2 regions of the Streptomyces sp. RFCAC02 genome follow, and region 1 is predicted to be linked to the other one. Evidence: riboswitches for the same ligand, from Rfam matches in the RefSeq annotation. Region 1 holds a riboswitch; the other holds the start of a gene.
The links. Region 1 has a riboswitch for cobalamin ahead of EMA09_RS29085 (hypothetical protein). Riboswitches for the same ligand answer to the same signal wherever they lie in the genome.

Region 1 (11,605 bases):
AACGGCACGCGCTGCCCGGCCGCCACGGTGAACCGCGCGGTGGTGCCGCCGCCCTCGTCCGCCAGGGACACGGGCGTCCGCAGCCACACGGCGTCGGGGCCGGCGACCGCCTGCAGATCCTCGCCCTCCCGGGTGATCCACGGGACGATGCTGCCGTAGTCGAACCGCAGCCGCAGGTCCATCCGCATCGTCACGCGTCCACTGACGCCCTCGACCAGCCGCACGATGTCGGCGGCCTCGCCGCGCACCGGCATGAAGTCGATGACGCGCACGGTGCCGTCCGGGGTCTCCCAGTCCGTCTCCAGGACGAGGGTGTCCTCGCGGTAGCGGCGGCGGGTGGCGCGGTCGGCGCCCTCGGGGCGCAGCCGCCAGTGTCCCGCGCTGTCGTCGTGCAGCAGCGCGGCGAAGCAGGCGGGGGAGTCGAAGCGGGGCAGGCACAGCCAGTCGACTGACCCGTCGAGGCCGACCAGGGCTGCGGTGTGGAGGTCGCCGAGCAGGGCGTAGTCCTCGATCAGCCGGCGTGTCATGCGTCCGGGCCGTCGAGCGTGACGACGACCTTCACGTCGTCCGGGTGTTTCCCGCCGTACGCCTCGGGGGCGCGGTCGAGGGGGACGCGGCGGGTGATGAGGCGGCCGAGCCAGCCGGCGTCGGCCGCGCCGAGCGCGTCGGCGGCGCGCCGGTAGTGGTCGGTGCGCGCGTTGACGGAGCCGACGACCGCGCCGTTGCCGAGGACCAGGGCGCGGTTGACGCCGCCCGCGTCCACGGTCAGGTCGCGGCCGGGGGTGGACACGCCCGTCAGGCAGACGACGCCGTACGCGCCGGCGCCGGCGAGGGCGCCGAGGACGAGCGGTCCTGCGCCGGTCGCCTCCAGCACGATGTCGGGGCGTACGGCGTCGAGCACGCGGTCGATCGTGTCCGTGTGGTAGGTGGCGCCGAGGTCCTCGACCAGCGCGGGCTTCGGGCCGTCCGTGACCTGGTCGAGGACGTGCACGTCCAGGCCGCGCTGCGCGCCGAGGAGGGCGCCGAGCAGGCCGATCGGCCCCGCGCCGGTGACGAGGACGCGCCGCGGCTCGAACCAGGCCCTGCCGCCGATCCGCTCGATCTCGTCCCAGGCCTTCGCGACGACGCTGGTCGGCTCGAGCAGGACCCCGACGTCGGCCAGGCGGGCGTCGAGCGGGACGGCGTAGGCCGCCTCGACGGTCCAGAGCTGGGCCGCGTAGCCGTCGCGCTCCTTGATGCCGCGCTCGGTGTAGCGGCCGTTGCGGCACATGTCGAACTGTCCGCGGGCGCAGGCGCCGCACGGTTCGGGGTCGGGGCGGCGGACGACGCCGGCCACGAGGTCGCCGGGGGAGAAGCCGCTGCCGTGCGGCGCCCGCCTGACCCGGCCGAAGGACTCGTGCCCGAGGACCAGGCGGTCCCTGCCCGGCGGGGCGGCGCCGTACTCGCCCGTCACGATCTCCCGGTCCGTCCCGCAGACGCCGACCGCGATGCCCTCGACGAGCAGGTCGTCCTCGCCGGGGGTCGGGTCGGGAAGCTCGGAGACGGTCAGGGAATCCTTCCGCTCCGGCTCGATCGTCACCGCTCGCATGGGTCGACCTCCCCGTCGTCCGTGGCCGCGCCCGCCGCCGGGTCAGCCGCCTCCGTGACACGGGTGGCCGGGAGCCGCCGGGTGAAACATCCGGGCCGCGCCACGGGCGCGGTCGTCACTCCCGGTGAGGTTGCGCCCCACCGTCTGGTCATGGGCCCACCCGGCGCGTACAGTTGTGCGGCGGACCGGCGACCGAACGGTTGTCCGGGCCGCTTCCGACAATTGAATGCGTGTGCGAACGAGGGAAGCCGGTGCGAATCCGGCGCTGACCTGCAACCGTGAGTGACGCCCCTGGGGGCCGTCACGAGCCGGAATGCTCGCCGCACGCGTGCACTGCTTCCCACTGTCACGGTCTGCAGAGTGGAGCCCTGGGTCCTCCGGCCCCTCGGCCCCTGCCGCCGCTCCTCCACACGAGCGCGCCAGGGGTTTCGCGATGTCCGGGGCGTCGCGCGGGGTCCGCCTGCCCCAGCGAAAGGCCCGCGATGCCGCTCCGCGCCGAAGCCGCCCGCGCCGTCGGGATACGGGCCGCCGCCCTCACCGTCCTCCTCGTCCTGCTGCAGGCCCTGCTGCCGCCGACCGCCGCACGGGCCGCGCAGCCCACGGCGGCCGGCACCCCCGGGTTCTGCCCCGGTGCCGCCGGCGTGACGGTCGTCGTCGACTTCCGCGAGCTGGGCGGCGGGCAGGTCGTGCGCTGCGCGCCGGACGCGCCCGCCGACGGCCTCGCCGCGCTGCGGGCCGCCGGGTTCGAGATCACCGGGACGAGCCGGTGGGGCGACTCGTTCGTCTGCCGCATCAACGGCCGCCCCGGCGTGGACGCCGAACCCTGCACGGACACCCCGCCGGCCTCGGCGTACTGGTCGTACTGGCACGCGGAGAACGGCGGGTCCTGGACGTACAGCCAGCGCGGCGCCTCGTACCGCACCCCGGCGGAGGGCACGTTCGAGGGCTGGTCGTTCTCGCTGGACCGGGAGATGGACGACGCGCCGCCGCCCGGTGTCGCCCCGGTCCGTCCCGTGCCGGACGACGGCGGGGACGGTGGTGGCGGGGACGACGGGGACGACGGCGGGACCGCGCCGGGCGGCAGCGGCGGCTCGTCCTCCGGCTCGTCCGGCTCGGATTCCGGCGCCGGCCCGGACCCGGGCTCCACCGCGGGCACCGACCCCTCCGACGGCGACGGCGGGAACACCCCGCCCGCCGGGCAGCCGTCGGCCCCCGGCGCCGACCCGTCCCCCGACGACGCGCCCACCCCGGACGACGACGCCACCGCCACACCGGACGACGGGCCGACCGGGCCGGACGACGACGCCACGACCCCCGCCCCCGCGGACGGGACCACGGCCCCCGCCCCCTCCGAGGCCCCGGCCTGGAGCGGCGAGGACGAGGAGTTCGAACAGGAACGCGCCGAACGGGACGGGTCGTCGCGAGGCCCCTCCCCGGCCACCGTCGCCGTGCTGGCCCTGGTCGCCGCGCTCGCGGCCGGCGGTGCCCTCGCCGCCAGGCGCCGGCGCCGCACCGCCGAGGCACGGACGGACGACGCCGCATGACACCGCGACTCCTGCCGCGCGCGCTGCACCCCGGCGCCTGGTGGCTGTGGGCACTCGGCCTCGCGGCCGCGGCGAGCCGCACGACCAACCCCGTCCTCCTCGCCCTGCTCCTCGCCGCCGCCGGCTGCGTCGTGGCGCGGCGGCGCACGGACGCGCCCTGGGCGCTCTCGTTCCGCATGTACGTCGTCCTCGGCGGGGTGATCGTGGCGGCCCGCGTCCTGTTCCGCGTCGTCTTCGGCGGCGGCAGCGGGGAGACGATCCTGCTCACCCTGCCCGAGATCCCCTTGCCCGACTCCACCGGCCTGCGCCTGCTCGGCCCGGTCGCGGCCGAGGAGGTGCTCGGCGGCGCGTACGACGGCCTGCGGCTGGCCGCCATGGTGATCTGCGTCGGCGCGGCGAACACCCTCGCCGACCCCAAACGCATGCTCAAGGCCATGCCCGGCGCCCTGTACGAGGTCGGCACCTCCGTGGTGGTCGCGCTGACCGTCGCCCCGCAGCTCGTCGAGAGCGTGGGCCGGGTACGCCGGGCGCGGCGGCTGCGCGGCGCCCGCGAGAAGGGCCGCCGGGCGCTGCGCGGCATCGTCGTCCCCGTCCTCGAGGACGCCCTGAACCGCGCGCTTGCCCTGGCCGCCGCCATGGCGTCGCGCGGGTACGGCCGCACCGGCGGCACCCCGGCCCGTACGCGGCTGCTGGTCGGCGTCCTCGTGCTCGGCGGGCTCCTCGGCATCGCGGCCGGCCTGTACGGGCTGCTCGACGCCTCGTCCCCCGCGTACCTCGGGACGCCGATGCTGCTGGCCGGCACCGCCGTCGCCGTGACCGGGTTCGCGCTCGGCGGGCGGCGGGTGCGCCGCAGCGGCTACCGCCCGGACCGCTGGCGCGCCGCCGAACTCCTCACCGCCGCCTCGGGCCTCGGCGCGGCGGCGCTCGCCCTGTGGGCCGACCGCGTCGATCCGGCCGTCCTCAACCCGCCGCTCGCGCCGCCGGTGTGGCCCGACGTGTCGGCCCTCGCGGTCGCCGCCGTGCTGACGGGCCTGCTGCCCGCCGTCCTGACGCCACCCCCGCCCCCGCCCGTCCCCGCGCCGTCCGCCGTCCCCGAGGAGGCCACCGCGTGATCACTTTCGAGGACGTCGGCTTCACCTACCACGGCGCTTCCCGCCCGGCCCTGGCCGGCGTGGACCTGACCGTGTCCGAGGGCGAACTGTGCCTGGTCGCCGGACGGACCGGCGCGGGCAAGTCCACGCTGCTCGGCGCCGTCAACGGCCTGGTGCCCCGGTTCACCGGCGGCACCCTCGCCGGGCGCGTCACGGTCGCGGGGCAGGGCACCGAGGACCATCCGCCGCAGGAGTTCGCCCACCTCGTCGGCACCGTCGGCCAGGACCCGCTCGCCGGCTTCGTCACCGACACCGTCGAGGAGGAACTCGCCTACGGCATGGAGCAGCTCGCGATCCCGCCGGACGTCATGCGCAAGCGGGTCGAGGAGACCCTCGACCTCCTCGACCTCGCCGCGCTCCGCCACCGCCCGCTGCGCGCCCTCTCCGGCGGCCAGCAGCAGCGGGTCGCCATCGGATCGGTCCTCACCGCCCACCCCGCCGTCCTCGTCCTGGACGAGCCGACCTCCGCGCTCGACCCGACCGCCGCCGAGGAGGTCCTCGCGGCCGTGCTGCGGCTCGTCCACGACCTCGGCACCACCGTCCTGATCGCCGAGCACCGCATGGAACGCGTCCTCCAGTACGCCGACCGCCTGCTGCACCTGCCCGGCGACGGCACCGTCAGGGACGGCACGCCCGCCGACCTCATGACCGACTGCGACGTCGCGCCGCCCGTCGTCCACCTCGGCCGCGCCGCCGGCTGGCGGCCCCTGCCGCTGTCCGTGCGCGACGCGCGCCGCCGGGCACCCGAACTCCGCGACCGCCTCGCCGGCCTCGTGCCACCGCGGCCCGCCACCGCGTACGGCGGGGGCGCGACCGTCCTCGACGCCAGGAGGGTGACCGTCACCCACGGCGCGACCGTCGCCGTCCGCGCCCTCGACCTGACCCTGCGCGCCGGCGAGGTCACCGCCCTCATGGGACGCAACGGCGCGGGCAAGTCCTCCCTGCTGTGGGCGCTCCAGGGTTCGGGTCCGCGCCGCTCCGGCAGCGTCGCGGTGGACGGCACCGACCCCGCACGCCGCCCGCCGCACGAGGCCCGCGCCCTCGTCGGGCTCGTCCCCCAGTCCGCCGCCGACCTGCTCTACCTCCACACCGTCGCCGACGAGTGCGCCCAGGCCGACACCGAGTCGGCCGCCGCACCCGGCACCTGCCGTGCCCTGCTGGACGGCATCGCCCCCGGCGTACCGGACGACCGGCACCCGAGGGACCTGTCCGAGGGGCAGCGCCTCGCCCTCGTCCTCGCCGTCCAGCTCACCGCCGCGCCGAAGGCCGTCCTGCTGGACGAGCCGACGCGGGGCCTCGACTACCACGCCAAACGCGCCTTCGGCCGGATCGTCCGCGACCTCGCCGACGGCGGCGCCACCGTCCTCGTCGCCACGCACGACGTGGAGTTCGCCGCCGCGACCGCCGACCGCGTCACCGTGCTCGCCGACGGGGCCGTCGTCGCCGACGGGCCGACCGCGCACATCCTGTGCTCGTCGCCCTCCTTCGCCCCCCAGGTCGCCAAGGTGCTGCGGCCCCAGCCCTGGCTGACGCCCGAACAGGTGGCCGACGCCCTGGCGGGGGCCGCCGGATGAGCGGCACCCGGCCCCGCCGCGCGGCACGCGTCACGGCGCTGCGGGTCGGCCCCCGCGCGAGCGCCGTCCTGTGCGTCGCGAGCGCCATCGGCCTCGCCATGTTCTGCTGGCCGCTCCTGAGCCCGCCGCAGCCCCAGGCCATGGCCCACGCCGGTCACGCGCCGCTGCTCTTCGTCGTGCTGCTGCCGGTCGTCATCGCCCTGGTGCTCGCCGAGCTGTCCGAGGGCGGCATCGACCCGAGGACGCTCGCCCTGCTCGGCGTCCTGGCCGCCGTCAACGCCGCGCTCCGCCCGCTCGGCGCGGGCACCGCCGGCATCGAGACGGTGTTCTTCCTGCTCATCCTGGCCGGACGGGTCCTCGGCCCCGGGTTCGGCTTCGCGCTGGGCGCCGTCTCCCTGTTCGCCTCCGCCCTGCTGACGGCCGGCGTCGGCCCGTGGCTGCCGTTCCAGATGATGGCCGCCGGCTGGGTCGGGCTCGGCGCCGGGCTGCTGCCGCGCCGCCCCACGGGCCGCGCCGAGATCGCGCTCCTCGCCGCCTACGGCGCCGTGTCCGCGTACGCCTTCGGCCTCGTCATGAACCTGTGGTTCTGGCCCTACGCGACGGGCACCGGCACCGACCTGTCCATCGACCCCGAGGCGCCCTGGACCACCAACCTCCGCACCTTCCTCCTCTACACCCTGGTGACCTCCACCATCGGCTGGGACACCGGCCGGGCGGTGACCAACGTCCTCACCGTCTGCGCCCTCGGCCCCGCCGTCCTCACCACCCTGCGCCGCGCCGCGCGGCGCGCCGCCTTCGACACCCCCGTGACGTTCGCCGGCCGCGCACCCGCCGCCGGCGACACCGCCACCGGCGTCCCACCGGGCGCCGACGACAAGGAAGCACCCATCCGATGACCAGACCCCAGCGGCCCCGCGCCGCCACCCTGCTGACCGCCGCCCTCCTCGCCTCGGCCGCGCTCGCGGGCTCGGGCACCGCCGCCCGCGCCGACGCGCCGCCGGACCTCGCCGACCCCGCCGCCGCGGCCGCGACCTGGACCGTCGCCCAGCTCACCGACGGCAGCAACGCGTCGGGCGACCACGGCCTGACCGCCGACATCGTCCTCGGCCTCGCCTCCACCGGCACCGCGGGCGACGCCCAGCGGGCCGCGACCGACTGGCTCGCGGAGAACGCCGCCGACTACGTCACCCGGGGCGCGCCCGACAGCGGGACCGTCTTCGCCGGCGGCACGGCGAAGCTCGCCCTCGTCGCCGCGGCCGAGCACCGGGACCCGTCGGACTTCGGCGGCCTCGACCTCACCGCCCTGCTGCTCGCCGGTCTCCAGGACACCGGCCGGATCAGCGACGCCGGGTCGGCCGGCGACATGTCGAACCAGTTCTCCCAGTCCCTCGCCGTCCTGGCCCTGGAACGGACCGGCGACCTCCCCGACTTGGCCGTGGACTTCCTCGCCTCGACCCAGTGTGCCGACGGCGGCTTCCCTCTGTCGCTGCGCCGCAACCCCGACCGCTGCACCTCCGACACCGACAGCACCGGGCTCGCCGTCCAGGCCCTGATCGCCGCCGGGCACAGTGACGGCACCGACGCCGCCCTCGACTGGCTGGAGGACGGGCAGGGCGAGGACGGCGGCTTCGGCTACAACGCCACCGCCGTCCCCAACAGCAACTCGACGGCCCTCGCCGTGCAGGCCCTCGTGGCCGGCGGCCGGGACGAGGCCGCCGACCTGGGCGTCACCTGGCTGCGCGCGATGCAGGTCGGCTGCGCCGGGGCCGCCGGGGACCGGGGCGCCGTCGGCTACCTGGACCCGGTCGCGGACGGCATGGCGCTGCGCTCCACCGCCCAGGTCGTCCCGGCCCTCGCGGGCGTCCCGCTCGGCGACATCGACGCGCCGGCCACGACCACGCCGGGCGTGTCCGGGATCGACTGCACGCCGGACGAGGGGCAGACGGACGGCGGCGCGTCCGGCGACCCGGGCACCGACGACCCGCAGGACCCGGACGAGCCGGGCGACCCGCAGGACCCGGACGACGGCACCTCCGGCGGCACCGACCCGGGTGACACCGACCCGGACGACACCGACCCGGACGACACCGGTACGGGCGGCACGACCACCGGCGGCACCGACTCCGGCGGGACGGACACCGGCGGCACGACCACGGACGGCACGACCACCGGCGGGACGGATTCCGGCGGCACGACGACGGGCGGCACGGACACGGGCGGCACCGGCGGTGTCGTCCCGGACGGCAGCCTCGCGTCCACCGGCAGCTCCCCCCTGCCCCTCGTCGGCCTGGCCGCGGCCCTGCTGGCGGCGGGAGCGGCCGCCACCCTCGTCGCACGCCGCCGCCGCGCCACGCACTGACCCGTCCTCCCCACCACGACGAAGGAGTCCGTCCATGCACCTGCCCCTGACCCGCCGCACCGGAACCGCCCTGACCGCCGTCGTGACCGCCGCGCTGGCGTTCACCGGTGCCACGGCCGGCCCGGCGGCCGCCGCCGACCCGGTCACCGTCACCCTCACCGTCACCGCATCCGACGGCGTGGTGTTCGACGGCGAGGTGACCACGACCGGCCACACCGTCACCCCGGCGACCGGCGCGGCGCACCTGTGCGACGGCACCAACGCCGGCGCCAACCCGACCGCCGGCGCCACCCCGACCGCGGCCCTGGACGACGCGGCCGACGGAGCCGGCTTCGACTGGGACGGCGTCTGGTACGCGTCGTTCGACGACTACCTGGTGACGAGCATCGACGGCCGGCCGCAGGACGCCGACCACTTCTACCTGCTCACCGTCAACGGCGCGGAGGCGACGGTCGGCGGCTGCCAGCTCCTCCTGGACGAGGGCGACGAAGTCGCCTTCACCTGGACCGAAATAGGCTGACCCGCCCGCCCCGGGCCGCGGGCACCCCCACGGCCCGGGACGACGGCCGGTCGGGCGCCGCCGGGCCAGGGGCACCCCGCCCCGGCGGCACGCCGACGGCTGCCGCCGCACTCCCGCGCCCACGACTCCGGGTCCTCCCCGGCCGGCCTGCGCGGGGCCGATCCGCCCCGGGAGCGCGTCCCACCGGTCGAGCAGCTCCGGTGTGCCGAGCGTCGGACAGGCTCAGCGTGTGCCCGCCGCCGTCGTCCCGTCGAGCAGTTCCCGCGTGAGCGTGTGCAGCCGCAGGGCCGATCGCCGGTCGAACGCCCGCGAGGTGACGGACAGCCGGCGCCGGCCGCGCCATGCGGTGAACGGCTCGTCCGGCGGGTCGTCCAGCAGCCGTGCCATCGGGACGACGGCCTTCTCCACGGATGTCGCGACCACCGCGAAGGCCGCCTTGGTCAGGGCGCGCAGCGGCTGCGGCAGGTGGTCCGGCATGCCGGTCGCCACCATGCCCGGGTTGTAGCCGATGTAACGGACCGGCGAGCCGGGGTACAGGAGCGGGAACGCCGCGCCGAGCAGGTCGTTGGCGCGGAACGACTGGAGCGTGGCCCGCGTGCCGCCGTAGCGGCGGGTGAGCTGCGGGTCGTCCCAGTGGACGCGGCCCAGCGGGACGCCGGGGGTGCCGACGTTCATCACGACCGGCCGGGGCGCCGCCTCCAGGACCGGCCGCAGCCCGTGGCCCAGGACGTAGCGGCTCAGGTAGGCGAGCGCGAAGCTGTGCTCGAAGCCCTCGGGGGTGACGCTGCGGCGGCCGGTGAGCCGGTAGCGCTGGGCGCACAGGACGAGCCGGTCCACGACGGGGCAGGCCCGCGTGACGGTGGCGACGAGGTCGCCGGCCGCGGCGACCGAGGTGAGGTCGGCCCGCAGGAAGACGGCACGGTCCCCTGCTCCCGCGGTGCCGGCCTCCGCGAGGAACGCCTCGCCCTTGGCCGGTGTGCTGCCGACGGCGAACACGCGTGCCCCCCGGCGCAGATGGTGCAGCGCGAGCCCCCTGCCGAGCCCGTCCGTTCCGCCGGTGATGACGACGGTCTCCACGCCGTTCCCCTTCCGCCCGCCGCGATACGGATATCCGATATCCGCTTCCGGTCCGGGACCGTACCACGAAACGGATAGGCTGTATCCGGACGGTGCGCGGACGGAAGGGCGGCGGATGGGCGAGCACACGCGGCACGGGGACGACGCCCCGCCGGGGGAGCGTCCGCCACGCCGCGACGCCGAACGGAACCGGCGCCGCGTCCTCGCGGCCGGCCGGGAGGTCTTCGCCGAGCGCGGCCTCGCCGCCACGCTGAACGACGTCGCGCACCACGCGGGGGTGGGCGTCGGCACGGTCTACCGGAAGTTCCCGGACAAACAGGCCCTCGCCGAGGCCGTCTTCACCGAGGAACTGGACGAGATCGCCGCCGCCGCCCGCGCCGCCCTCGCCGCCGGCGACGCCTTCACCGCGCTCGCCGGCTTCCTCACCCACGCCCTCGAACGCGCCGCCCGGAACCGCGGCCTGCGGGAACTGATGCGCCACGGCACCCTCGACGGCACCCGCCCGGCCCGCGCGCGGGAGGAGATCGCGGCGCACTGCCGGACCCTGCTCGCCCGCTCCCGCGCCCAGGGCACCCTGCGTGAGGGCGTCACCGAAAACGACATGGCGCCGATCGCCGCCATGATCGACGCCGTGATGGCGCTGCCGGGCGACGCGCCCTCCGGCACGTGGCGCCGTTACCTGACGATCGTCCTCGACGGCCTGCGCGCCCGCCCGGGCCAGCCGCCGCTGCCCGCCCCCTGAACACCCGGGCCGCCCGCGCGCCGTTCCGTGGTGGGATGGTGCCGTGAGCCGCGCCGTGGAGGAGACGAACCGCCGCATGCTGCGCGCGCGGGACGCGATGGACCGCGCCTACGCGCAGCCGCTGGACATCCCCGCCCTCGCCCGCATCGCCCACGTGTCACAGGCGCACTTCATCCGCGTCTTCCGCGCGACGTTCGGCGAGACACCGCACCGCTACCTGCAGCGCCGCCGCATCGAGCGGGCCATGTTCCTGCTGCGGACGACCGGCCGCAGCGTCACCGACATCTGCTTCGAGGTCGGCTTCGGCAGCACCGGCACGTTCAGCCGGACGTTCCGCGACATCGTCGGCCGCTCGCCCAGGGCCTACCGCAAGGAGACGGCGACCATCGCCGTCCCGACGTGCTTCGCGATGGCGTGGACACGGCCGGGCACCGGCCCCGCATCGAGCAGTTCCGGATAAGTTTTCCCGCCCGGCGCCGACTAGCGTCATACCCATGTTCAACGCCATCACGCAGTCGCAGATATACGTCCTCGACCAGGACGAGGCCCTCGATTTCTACGTCGGCAAGCTCGGTCTGGAGACCGCCGCCGACATCGACATGGGCTTCATGCGCTGGCTCACCGTCAGCGTCCCCGGCCACCCGGAACGCCAGATCCTGCTGGAGCGGCCGGGCGCGCCCGCCATGTCCGAGGAGACCGCCGAGCAGGTCCGCGACCTGGTGACGAAGGGCGCGATGGGCGGCTGGCTCATCCTCACCACCGACGACTGCCGCGGCACGTACGAGACGCTGCGGGAGCGCGGCGTCGAGTTCACGGAGGAGCCGACGGAACGCCCCTACGGCATCGACTGCGGCCTGCGCGACCCGTTCGGCAACCGCATCCGCTTCACCCAGCCCAAGGGCTGAACCGGCCGTCCGCCGTAGCCTGCACGCGTGGGACTCGACATCACCGTGCTCATGGCCGACTGGCGGCACCTGGCGCGCATACCGCCCGGCGCACGCATGGCGGCACTGGACGACGCCGCGTACCCGCCGTTCTGCTGCGCGGCGT
Region 2 (11,605 bases), 550 kb from region 1:
GCGCCGGCATCGGCCTGCGTCCCGCCACCATCAACCGGTTCCGCCAGTGGGGCATCTTCGACGCGATCGACCGCGTCAGCTCGCCCAGCGAGTACTTCGAGATCCTCACCGCGACCGGTGAGCCGATCACGAAGGAGACCTGGCCCGCGGACGGGGATCAGACCCGCACCCACCTGATCCACCGCGGCGACTTCATCGACGCCCTCCTGGGCGTGCTGCCCGAGGGCGTCCTCCACCTCGGCCACAGGCTCCGGGCCGTCGAGGACAGGGGCGACGGCGCCACCCTCGTCTTCGCGGACGGCAGGACCGTCGACGCGGACCTCGTCGTGGGCGCCGACGGCATCAAGTCGGTCGTGCGGCAGCGGCTGTTCAGCGACAAGGGGCCGGTGTTCTCCGGCGAGCACGCCTACCGCGCCGTCATCTCCCTGGACGACGCCCACGGCATGGTCGCCGACGACAACCTCCGCATGTACATCGGCAGGGGGACGAAGGTCTACCTGCTGCCGCTCCGGCACCGCAACCAGGTGTCGTTCGACATCACCGCCCTGTGCCCGGACGGCACCTGGACGCCCAGCGTCACCAAGGACGACCTGCTGCGGACGGTCCGCGGCTTCGACGAACGCCTCGTGCGCATCACGCGCGGCCTCGACATGGACACCGTCAACATCCGCGCCGTGTACGACATCGACCCCATCGACACCTGGCACTCGGACTCCGTCGTCCTTGTCGGCGACGCCGCCCACTCGATGCTCCACCACCAGGGCCAGGGCGCGAACTCGGCCATCGAGGACGCGGGCGCGCTCGCCGACGCCCTGCGCGACGCCGCGTCCGTGACCGAAGCCCTCGCCCGGTACCAGGCCACCCGCAAACCCGTGACCGACACGCTGCAGGCCGTCTCCCGCCAGGGCTGGACCGAGGACGAGATCGACGAGGTCTTCCCCGGCCAGCGGCCCGCGGCCGCCGCCGTGAAGGAGTGACGTCGTCATGCCGCTGCACCCCGAGATCGCCGCGTTCATCGCCGCCCTGCCCGCCCCGCCCGGCGGCCCGCTCGACCCGGCCGCCCTGCGCGCCGCCGAGGAGGCGCACGTCACCCCCGAGGGGGAACGCCGCCCGCTGCACGCCGTGGCGGACACGACCGCGCGGACCGCATCCGGCGACGTGCCGGTACGGATCTACACGCCGACCGCCGCCGACCGCCACGGCCTGCTCGTGTACTTCCACGGCGGCGCCTTCTTCCTCGGCAGCCTGGAGACCCACGACCACGTGGCACGCTCACTGGCGGCGGAGACCGGGCTCAAGGTCGTCTCCGTGGGCTACCGCCGCGCGCCCGAGGCCCCCTTCCCCGCCGGGCTCGACGACTGCCACGCCGTCGTGCGCTGGGCCGCCGCCGAGGGCGGCCGGCTCCTCGGCTGGGACGGCGCCACCCTGGCCGTCGCCGGGGACAGCTCCGGCGGGAACTTCGCCGCCGCCGTCGCGGCCGGGGCGTACGACGAGGGCTTCGGCGGGATCACCCACCAGATCCTCTACTACCCGTCCCTCGACCTGGACTTCGACACCGACCGCTACCCGTCGCTGCGCGAGAACGCCGTCGGCTACGGGCTGGAGACGGCCGGCCTCGCGCCGTTCAACGCCTTCTACCTCGACAGCGGCGCCGACCCCGCCGACCCGCTCGTCTCCCCGGTCAAGCGGGCCGACCTCGCCGGGCTGCCGCCCGCGCTCGTCGTCACCGCCGAGTTCGACCCGCTGCGCGACGAGGGCGAGCTGTACGCCCGCCGGCTGCGGGAGGCCGGCGTGCCGGCGGTCGTGCGCCGCGTCGCCGGGGCGAACCACGGATTCGTCCAGAACTTCCCGCACATCCCCGAGTTCCGCGAGGTCTTCGCCGCCACCCGCGACTTCCTCGCCGGGCACTGACGAGGACCGGGCACGAGTCAGGAGAGAGGGCCATGACGCCGGAAGGCACCGTCCACCCCGTGGTCTCGCCGTGGGGCCGCTTCGGTCTGTACAGCTTCTTCATCGACGCGCCCGAGCCGGCGATCGTCGACACCGGGATCGCGTCGTCGCCCGCCGAGGGCATCGTCCCGGCCCTCGCGGCGATCGGGCGCCGCGTCGAGGACGTGCGGTGGATCCTGCTCACGCACGGGCACATCGACCACATCGGCGGGGCGCACGCCCTGTGGGAACTCACCGGCCGGCGCGCGCGGGTCGTCATCCACGAGGCCGACGCGCCGATGCTCCGCTCACGGCAGGCCCACGTGGCGGAGTACCGCGCGGGACGCGGCCGGTACCTGCGCGATCCCGGGGGAGAGGCCCGGGTCGCGGCGGCGGCGGACGCCGTCATCTCCGGCGAGATGGAACCCACCCTGCTCGTCAGGGGCGGCGAGACCCTCTCCCTCGGCGGCGGCATCACCGTCTCCGTGCACGCCCTCCCGGGCCACACCCCCGGCTCGGTCGCCTACGTCATCGACGGCCGGCGCGCCGCGTTCACCGGCGACGCCGTACAGGTCCACGGAGCCGCCAACGGCTTCCCCGGCTACACCGACCCGGCGGCCTACCGCGCCGGCCTCGAACACCTCCGCGACGAGATCCGCCCGCTGAACCTCTACCTCGGGCACCCCTACCGCCGCGCGGACGGCACCCCGTACGGCGTCGAACTCGACGAGGCGCAGGCCCGGGAAGCCCTCACCCACAGCCTCGACGCCGAACGCCGCATCGCCGCCGCCGCCCGCGCCTGCCTGGAGGCCGGGCCGCGGGAGACGGACTCGCCGTACTCCCCCTTCGCGCCCGTCGCGGCCGCGCTCGGCTACACGGGCGACCCGACGCTCGAACCGTCACCGTTCTTCACCTCGCTGCACGGCTACCGCATGCAGCACAACAGGACCGCGCAGCACAGGAGTCACCGATCATGACCGACCTCCGGACGATACGGGCGGGCGAGCGGACCATCGCCGTCCGCAAGGACCTGCGGGCGCCGATGCGCGACGGCGTCGAACTCGCCCTGGACGCCTACCACGGCCTGGACGACACGCCGCGCCCCGCCCTGATCGCGATGAGCGCCTACGGCAAGGAACTGCAGGCCCTCGCCCTCACCACACCGCCGCAGCGCAGGCCGAGCCCGATGTGGGACGGCTGCATCGAGGCCGGCGACATCGCCCGCGTCGTGCGGGAGGGCTACGTCCACGTCATCGGCGACATGCGCGGCACGGGCGACTCGGGCGGCGTCATGATCGGCAACTACAACGCGGGCGGCGTGCCCCAGGGCCGGGACCTGTACGACGTGGTCGAGTGGGTCGCCGCCCAGCCGTGGTGCGACGGCAACGTCGGCATGATCGGCATCTCGTACTTCGGCTCCATGCAGGTGCTCGCCGCGGCCGAGCGCCCGCCGCACCTGAAGGCCGTCTTCGTCAGCGGGGGGCACTTCGACTTCTACGAGACGACGTACCACGGCGGGATCATGTGGTTCATGCCGCGTGCCGCGCGCGAGGGACGCGGCGGCGACTCCGGCATCGCGCACACCGACGTCAGGTCCCGCATGCAGGCGGTGCACAGCCCCGAGGAGCTGCGGAGACGCGTCGACGAGCGGCTGGCCGACCCGGACGTGGCGGCGTGGCCGAACCTCGTCCATGTGCTGAAATACCCGAAGAACCGCGAGTTCTGGTTCGACATCGTGCTGAACCCCCTCGACGGCGACTGGTACGAGGAGCGCAACCCGGTCAACCTCGCCCGGAACATCGACATACCGGTCTATCTGCAGATCGACCAGGGCCGCGGCTGGACGGTCGACGGCCACATCGAGCTGTTCGACGTGCTCAAGGGGCCGAAGAAGCTGGACATCGGCTCCTACCCGCCGATGCAGTCGCGCCCCTGGATCGAGGAGCACGACAAGATGTTCCGCTGGTACGAGTACTGGCTCAAGGGCGTCGACAACGGGATCATGGACGAGCCTGCCGTCAGCGTCTTCGTGGAGGGCTCGCGCGAGGTCGTCACGGCGGCGCAGTGGCCCCCGAAGGAGATCGCGTACCGGTCCCTGCACCTGCGGCCGCGCCACAGGCTGTCCTTCGAGCCGGAGCACATGGGCGCCGAGCACGCCGCGCCCGACGGCTTCTACCAGGCGCCGCTCACCGTCACCGACACGGTCCAGGTGCTCTCCTGGCGCACCGAGCCGTTCGACGCCCCCACCGAACTGATCGGCAGCGGCGCGGCGCACCTGTTCGCCGAGATCGACCAGGACGACACCAACTTCATCCTGCGCCTGTGGGACGAGGCACCGGGCGGCGGCCGGCAGCTCATCACCAGCGGCTACCTCAAGGCGTCCCACCGCGAACTCGACACGGAGCGCACCACCGAGGGCGACCCGTACCACCCGCACACGCGGGCGGTGCCGGTGGAGCCGGGGGCGATCGAGGAGTACGTGCTGCGGCTCTATCCGTTCGCGGCGACCCTGCTGCCGGGACACCGCCTGGTGGCGGAACTGTCGAACGACGAGCCCCTGGCCGACGCGCACAACGCGCTGCTGCCGCCGGACGCGTTCCACCTGCCGGTGGGCCGCCCCGTGACCCACAAGATCTACCGCGACGCGGCACACCCGTCCCGCCTGGTCCTTCCGTTCACGGAACCCTCGGCACGGAACGCGCCACGACCGCGCTCCGAGTGAACACCGCACGTTGGCGGCACCGGCGGGCATCGGTGGCCGGTTCTCACCGTCCAGGGCCGTAGTACAGCCGGAGGAACTCCTCCATCGCCGCGTCGACGCCGGCGCGGTCGCCGGTGGCGACGCCGAGCCCGGCCCGGCTGCGGGCCGTCGCCGGGTCCGTCCCGGCGGCGACCTGTTCGGCCTGCGTCCGGCGCAGTACGCGGCGTTCGAGACCGCGCTGTGCGAGGCGCTGCGGCTCCGGGCCGGCGCCTGCCGGTCCGTCGAACCGGAACCGACCTGGTCACGGCAAGCCCAGCCACTGACGGCCTGACACGACTCTCACTCATCCGCACACAACGCGCCCCGGACTGGTCCCACCCGCAGCGACCGCCGCCCGCCCCGCCGGGCTCAACTGGTCCGGCGGGGCGGGCGGCGGCCTGGTGGTGGGGGTGGTCAGTGATCCGGAAGTTCCGCGCGGACCGTGTGGGCGGCCTTCACCAGGTTGTGCAGTGATTCCCGTGTCTCCGGCCAACCGCGTGTCTTCAGGCCGCAGTCGGGGTTGACCCACAGCCGGTCGGCCGGGATCGCGTCGAGGCCGGTGCGCAGCAGGGCGGCGGCCTCCTCCGCGCTCGGTACGCGGGGGGAGTGGATGTCGTAGACGCCGGGACCTGCCTCGCGCGGGTAGCCGTGGGCGGCCAGTTCGCGGGCGACCTGCATGTGCGAGCGGGCCGCCTCCAGGCTGATCACGTCCGCGTCCAGGTCGTCGATGGCCCGCACGATGTCGCCGAACTCCGCGTAGCACATGTGCGTGTGGATCTGCGTCGCCGCACGGACCCCGGCGGTGGTCAGGCGGAACGCCTCGGTCGCCCAGGCCAGGTACGCGGGACGGTCGGCGGCGCGCAGCGGAAGCGTCTCCCGCAGCGCGGGCTCGTCCACCTGGATGACGGAAGTGCCGGCCGCCTCCAGGTCGTTCACCTCGTCGCGCAGGGCGAGGGCGACCTGGCGGGCGGTGTCGGCGAGCGGCTGGTCGTCGCGTACGAACGACCAGGCCAGCATGGTGACCGGCCCGGTGAGCATGCCCTTGACCGGGCGCTCGGTGAGGGACTGCGCGTACGTCGTCCAGCGCACCGTCATCGGTTCGGGGCGGGAGATGTCGCCCGCGAGGATCGGGGGGCGCACGTAACGGGTGCCGTACGACTGGACCCAGCCGTGCCGCGTCGCGAGGTAGCCGGTCAGCTGTTCGGCGAAGTATTGGACCATGTCGTTGCGTTCGGCTTCACCGTGCACGAGGACGTCGAGACCGGCCCGCTCCTGGAAGGCGACGACCTCGCGGATCTCCGCCCTGATCCGCTCCTCGTAGCGCGCGGTGTCGATGCGGCCGGCGCGCAGGTCGGCGCGGGCGGTGCGCAGTTCGCCGGTCTGCGGGAACGAGCCGATCGTTGTCGTCGGCAGCGGGGGCAGCGCGAGGTGGGCGCGCTGGGCTGCGGCCCGTTCGGCGTACGGCTGCGGGCGGCGCGTGTCGGCGACCGTGACCGATCCGGCGCGGGCGCGCACGGCCGGGTCGCGGGTGATGGGGGAGGCGGCGCGGGCGGTGAGGTCGGCCCGGTTCGCGGCGAGGGCGGCGGCGATCGTGTCGGTGCCGTGGGCGAGGCCCCTGGCGAGGGTGACGATCTCGGTGGTCTTCTGGCGGGCGAAGGCGAGCCAGCGGAGGATGCCCGGCTCGATGTCCTTCTCCGCCGCCGCGTCGAGGGGAACGTGCAGCAGCGAGCAGGACGACGACACGTCTACCCGGTCGGCGAGGCCGAGGAGGGTGCCGAGCGTGGACAGCGACCGCCGCAGGTCGTTGATCCAGACGTTGCGGCCGTCGACCACACCGGCGACCAGGCGTTTCCCGGGCAGTCCGCCGACGGCGGCCAGGTCGTCCAGGTTCGCGGCGGCTGCCCCGGTGAAGTCCAGGGCCAGTCCCTCGACGGGGGCCTTGGCGAGGACGGGCAGGGCGTCGCCCAGGCGGTCGAAGTAGGAGGCGACCAGCAGCTTCGGGCGGTCGGTCAGGCCGCCGAGGACGCGGTAGGCGCGTTCGGCGGCGGCCAGTTCGGCGGGGGTGCGGTCCTGGACGAGGGCGGGCTCGTCCACCTGCGCCCACGTGGCGCCCGCCGCGCGGAGGTCGGCGAGGACCTCGGCGTACACGGGCAGCAGGCGGTCGAGGAGGGTCAGGGGCTCGAAGTCCGCGGCCACGCCGGGCGCCGGCTTGGCGAGCAGCAGGTAGGTGACCGGGCCGACCAGCACGGGCCGTGCGGTGAGGCCCTGGGCGACGGCCTCCGTCAGCTCGGCGACCTGCTTGGCGGAGTCGGCCGTGAAGACGGTGTCGGGACCCAGTTCGGGGACAAGGTAGTGGTAGTTGGTGTCGAACCACTTGGTCATCTCCAGCGGCGCCACGTCCTGCGTGCCGCGGGCCATCGCGAAGTAGCCGTCGAGCGGGTCGGCGGCGACGGCGTCCCGGTGCCGGTCCGGGATCGCGCCCACCATGACGGTGGTGTCCAGGACGTGGTCGTAGTACGAGAAGTCGCCGGTGGGGATCTCATCGACGCCGGCGTCGGCGAGCTGCCCCCGGGCGGCACGGCGCAGGCCGGCGGCCGTCGCGTGGAGGGCGTCGGCGCTGACCCGGCCCTTCCAGTAGCCCTCGACGGCCTTCTTGAGTTCCCGGTGCTGACCCTGGCGGGGGTAGCCGTGCACGGTGGCCCGTGCTGCCGCGGCTGCGGGCTTGCTGGTCACGGAGATCTCCTTCGCGAGATGAATCCCTGGGATCCCGGCGACGGGACGAGGACGCGAAGGGGTGGCGGACCGGGCGGCACGTGCCCGCACGGTGTGTACGCCGACCCGCCCTCGAGGTCACCGGGATGTCCGCGCGCGAGTGGTCGCGCACGGGCAGGTGGCAGGTCTTCGGACTCGCGGGCACGTCCTCGTGTCAGGAGGACACCTACTGGCCGTCGCTTCCCGGGCCGTGGACCCAGTGCGTATGACGGCGGTCGTTCCCGCTCACCGCTGCGGGGCAGTCCCGGATTCCCACCGGGTTCCCTCTTGCGACGCCTCCCGCCTGGCTGACGGGGCGAACCAGCTGCGTCGGCGAGCGTAGGCGACACCCCGGACGAGCGGCACGGAACGTCCATCATGCGGATGGCGCGGGCACCCGCACACCGGACGGGCACCCGCGCGGGAACGGCGGTCACGCCGCGCCGCGACCGTAGCCACCAGGGCAGCGGATGGCCACGTACCTGCGGGACCGCTCAGCCGGCCGGCTCGACGGGGGTGCTGCTGTGGCCTGTCGTGCGGCCGGACAGTTCTGCGTCGAGTGTCGCCTGCGCCACGCGCATGTTCTCCGCGTACGCCGGCTGCTGGAGGCGTCGCCACATCTCCTCCGGGGCGACGTCCTCGACGTGGCAGGTCACCCACCAGATGTTCCCGAACGGGTCCCTGACGCGCCCGCCGCGCTGCCCGAACGCGTTGTCCCCGAGCGGTGTGACGACGTGTGCGCCGGACTCGAGCGCGCGGGCGAACGCCTCGTCCGCGTCGGGGACGAACACCCGCAGCAGGCTCGGCATCACGGGCCAGTCCGCGTGCCGGTCGAAGGCCAGGACGACGGTGTCGCCGACGCGGATCTCGCCGTGCCCGATCGCGCCGTCCTCGGTGGCGACCCGCGCCAGTTCCCGGCCGCCGAACGCCCGGGTGACGAAGTCGAGGAAGGCGCCGGTGTCGTCGGTGGCGACCCAGGGGGCGACGGAGGTGTAGCCGTCGGGGGCGGTGCTGGTCCGTCCGATCATCGCATGCTGCCTCTCGCTGGTGTTCCGGCTTGCGGGACCGAACGTAGGTGAGGTAGCGGAAAGGTCGGTTCCTGAATGAACGTCCCGAGGGGAGAGCCGGCCGCGCCCGGTCGCGACGCGGCCTCCCCGTCGCCCGGCCCGTCCTGTCCCGACGCTCGGGACGCTCGGGACCTGGCACAATCCGCCGCGTGACGCCCCTCGACCTCCAGCTCGTCCTGCTGCGCCGCATGGCCGACTTCCAGCCCGGCCGGGTGGAGGACGCCCTGCGCGCGCTCGGCGTCGGGCGCGGCGGCATGCGCGAGGCCAACCGCCGCTGGCAGGCGATGGCCCGCGCACGGCGCGCGCCCGGCGCCCTGGCGCGCTACCGTTCGGCGCTCGGCGCCCCCGAGTCCACGGTGGTCCGACAGGTGGGCGACCTGCGGAGCGAGGCGTACCGCTGGCCGCTGCCGCTGTGGCCGGACCTGCGGTTCGAGGTCCTCACGGCGCCGGGCGGCGGCGTATGGCTCGAACAGCTCGTCCGCGCCCCCGGCCGGCCGGCGCCGCCGCTGCGCACGGTGGACGACCTGCACCCCTGGTCGTGCACGACGGACGAGGTGGCGCGTGCCTTCGCGCCGGCGCGGCCGATGGAGGGGTCGGCGCCCACCCGGTGGCGCCTGGCGTTCGAGGCACCGACCGTGTCGGGCGGACGGCGGCACGTCGTCGCGGAGTTCACCTGGGGCCTGCTCCAACGCCTCGTCCCCTGACGCGGTGCACCGTCCCGGCGTCCGGCCATGTCGTGGCAGGGCACCGAAGTGGCGTCAGTGGTTGCCTGATTCTGTGCTGCGGGTGTCCGATGATGGGGGATGGTGGCGGGGGCGCGGGACACGGGGGGAGAGGCGACAGCACGTGGGTAGTGGGGGAGCCGTGGGGGCGGCGTGGTCGGGGGCGCGGTCGGCGCTGGTCGTGGCGGTGTCGCGGTACGAGGACGGCACGCTGGACGGGCTGCGGTCGCCGGCGCGGGACGCGGAGGAACTGGCCGGTGTGCTGGGCGATCCGGCCATCGGCGGGTTCGGCGTGACCGTGCTGTCCGACCCGACGGCCCACGAGATGCGGATGGGCCTGCTGGACTTCCTCGACGGCCGCAAGCCGTCCGAGCTGGTCGTGATCCACCTGTCCTGCCACGGCCTGCTGGACGCCCGCAACCGCCTGTACTTCGCCGCCACCGACACCCGCAGGACGCGTCTCCCGGCCACCGGAGTCGAGTCCGGCTGGGTCCTCGAACAGCTCGACGACTGCCGCGCCAGGAGCCAGGTGCTGATGCTGGACTGCTGCTTCAGCGGCGCGTTCGCCGGCGGCGCCAAGGGCGACGGCGGCCTCGACCTGCAGCGGCGTCTCGCCTCCCCGGGACGCGGCCGGGTCGTCCTGACCGCGTCCCGCGCCACGGAGTACTCCTTCGAGGGCGAGCCGCGCCCCGGCACGGACGAGGCGGCCCCGTCCGTCTTCACCGCCGGCCTCATCGACGGGCTGCGCACCGGAGCCGCCGACACCGACCACGACGGCCTGATCTCCGTGGACGACGCCTACGAGCACGCCTACGCCTACGTCCAGTCCCACAGCGGCCGGCAGACACCCCAACGCTGGCTCTCCCGTGCCGAGGGCACCCTCTGGCTCGCCCGCAATCCCCACCGCCCCCAGGCCCCGGACGGCCTGACCGACGACATCCGCTCGGCCCTCGCCAGTCCGCTGCCCGCCATCCGCGCGGGCGCCGTCCACGCGCTGGGGGAGTGGCTCACCGGTGACGACCCCGACCGCGCCCGTATCGCCCGGCGGCACCTCGACCACGCCGTCAGCCACGAGGTCCAGCTCGTCGCCCTGGCCGCACGCTCCCACATCGAGCGGTACGCCCGGCGCCTCGCCGAACGCGGTGTGGAACACGGCGAAGCCGGCCGTGACGACGAGGCACTCGCCGACCTCGACCGGGCCATCGAACTCGACCCGGACAACGATCTCGCGCTCGCAGCCCGTGGTGAGGCCCATCTGCGCACCGATCACGAGGACCTGGCGCTCCGGGACCTCGACCGTGCCATCGCCATCAATCCCGACAACGACGCGGCGCTCGCCGACCGGGGGAGCGTGCACCTGCTCGCAGGCCGCGAAGACCTGGCGCTGGCGGACCTCGAACGTGCGCTGCGGATCAATCCGGACCAGCGGGTGGCGCTCGCCGGCCGTGCCCTCTTCCACTATCTCGCCGGCCGCCGTGACGAGGCCGAGGCCGACCTCGACCGGGCACTCGGGCTCGACCCCGACGATCTCGTCGCCCTGGGATTCCGGGGAACGCTGCACGCGGAGGCGGAACGCTTCGACCGGGCGCTGGCCGATCTCGACCGGGTGATCGAACGGGTGCCGGACGACGCGGCGGCCCTCGCGCAGCGCGGTGACGTGTTCCGCGGGCTGGGCCGCGACGAGGAGGCGCTGGCCGACCTCGACCGTGCCGTCGCGCTCGACCCCGGCGATGTCCTCGCCCTCGCCAGCCGCGGCGAACTCCACCGCTGCGCCGGACGAAACGAAGCGGCGCTCGCCGATTTCGACCGGGTGCTCGAACGCGAGAGGGACGACGGATTCGCGCTCGGCCGCCGCGGCTACCTGCGTGCGCTCGCGGGCCGTCACGAGGAGGCCCTGACAGATCTCGACCGTGCCGTCGAACTGGACGCCGACGACCCCTTCGTACTCGCCGCCCGCGGCAACGCGCACCGCCTCGCGGGACGTCACGGGCAGGCGCTCGCCGACTTCGGCCGGGCGCTCGGGCTCGCCCCGGACGACGGGTTCTCGCTCGCGTGCCGAGGGGACGTGCTCCGCGTCATGGGCCGCCACGACGAGGCGTTCGCCGACCTCGACCGCGCCGCCGGACTCCTCCCCGACGACATTTTCGTCCGCGCCGTCCGCGGCGACCTGTACCGGCTCGTGGGCCGCCCCGCCGAGGCACTGGTCAATCTGAACCGCGCCCTGGAGCTCGACCCGGACGACACCCTCGCCCTCGCCAGCCGCGGCGAGCTGTACCGCACGGCGGACCGGGACGACGAGGCGCTGGCCGACCTGGACCGCGCCCTCACCCGTGACCCGGACTACGGGTTCGCGCTCGCTTCCCGCGGAAAGCTGTACCGCTCACTGGGGCGTTATG

Region 2: linked by a shared signal. The riboswitch ahead of metE (5-methyltetrahydropteroyltriglutamate--homocysteine S-methyltransferase) and the one ahead of EMA09_RS29085 (hypothetical protein) in region 1 are both predicted to bind cobalamin.

What each region holds. Positions count from the first base shown of each region.
Region 1 is NZ_SAUH01000001.1:4,434,118-4,445,722, forward strand. It holds gene EMA09_RS20605 (glycoside hydrolase family 15 protein) at 1-527, opposite strand, end outside; gene EMA09_RS20610 (glucose 1-dehydrogenase) at 524-1,588, opposite strand; cobalamin riboswitch at 1,778-1,928, shown strand; gene EMA09_RS29085 (hypothetical protein) at 2,071-3,132, shown strand; gene EMA09_RS20620 (CbiQ family ECF transporter T component) at 3,129-4,244, shown strand; gene EMA09_RS20625 (ABC transporter ATP-binding protein) at 4,241-5,857, shown strand; gene EMA09_RS20630 (ECF transporter S component) at 5,854-6,753, shown strand; gene EMA09_RS20635 (prenyltransferase/squalene oxidase repeat-containing protein) at 6,750-8,216, shown strand; gene EMA09_RS20640 (DUF4430 domain-containing protein) at 8,251-8,736, shown strand; gene EMA09_RS20645 (SDR family NAD(P)-dependent oxidoreductase) at 8,959-9,813, opposite strand; gene EMA09_RS20650 (TetR/AcrR family transcriptional regulator) at 9,929-10,555, shown strand; gene EMA09_RS20655 (AraC family transcriptional regulator) at 10,599-11,015, shown strand; gene EMA09_RS20660 (VOC family protein) at 11,050-11,460, shown strand; gene EMA09_RS20665 (secretory pathway Sec39 family protein) at 11,488-11,605, shown strand, end outside.
Region 2 is NZ_SAUH01000001.1:4,988,801-5,000,405, forward strand. It holds gene EMA09_RS23045 (NAD(P)/FAD-dependent oxidoreductase) at 1-977, shown strand, start outside; gene EMA09_RS23050 (alpha/beta hydrolase) at 985-1,911, shown strand; gene EMA09_RS23055 (MBL fold metallo-hydrolase) at 1,944-2,906, shown strand; gene EMA09_RS23060 (CocE/NonD family hydrolase) at 2,903-4,651, shown strand; gene EMA09_RS28495 (hypothetical protein) at 4,662-4,961, shown strand; gene metE (5-methyltetrahydropteroyltriglutamate--homocysteine S-methyltransferase) at 5,084-7,402, opposite strand; cobalamin riboswitch at 7,561-7,744, opposite strand; gene EMA09_RS23075 (VOC family protein) at 7,915-8,448, opposite strand; gene EMA09_RS23080 (hypothetical protein) at 8,676-9,191, shown strand; gene EMA09_RS28705 (tetratricopeptide repeat protein) at 9,334-11,605, shown strand, end outside.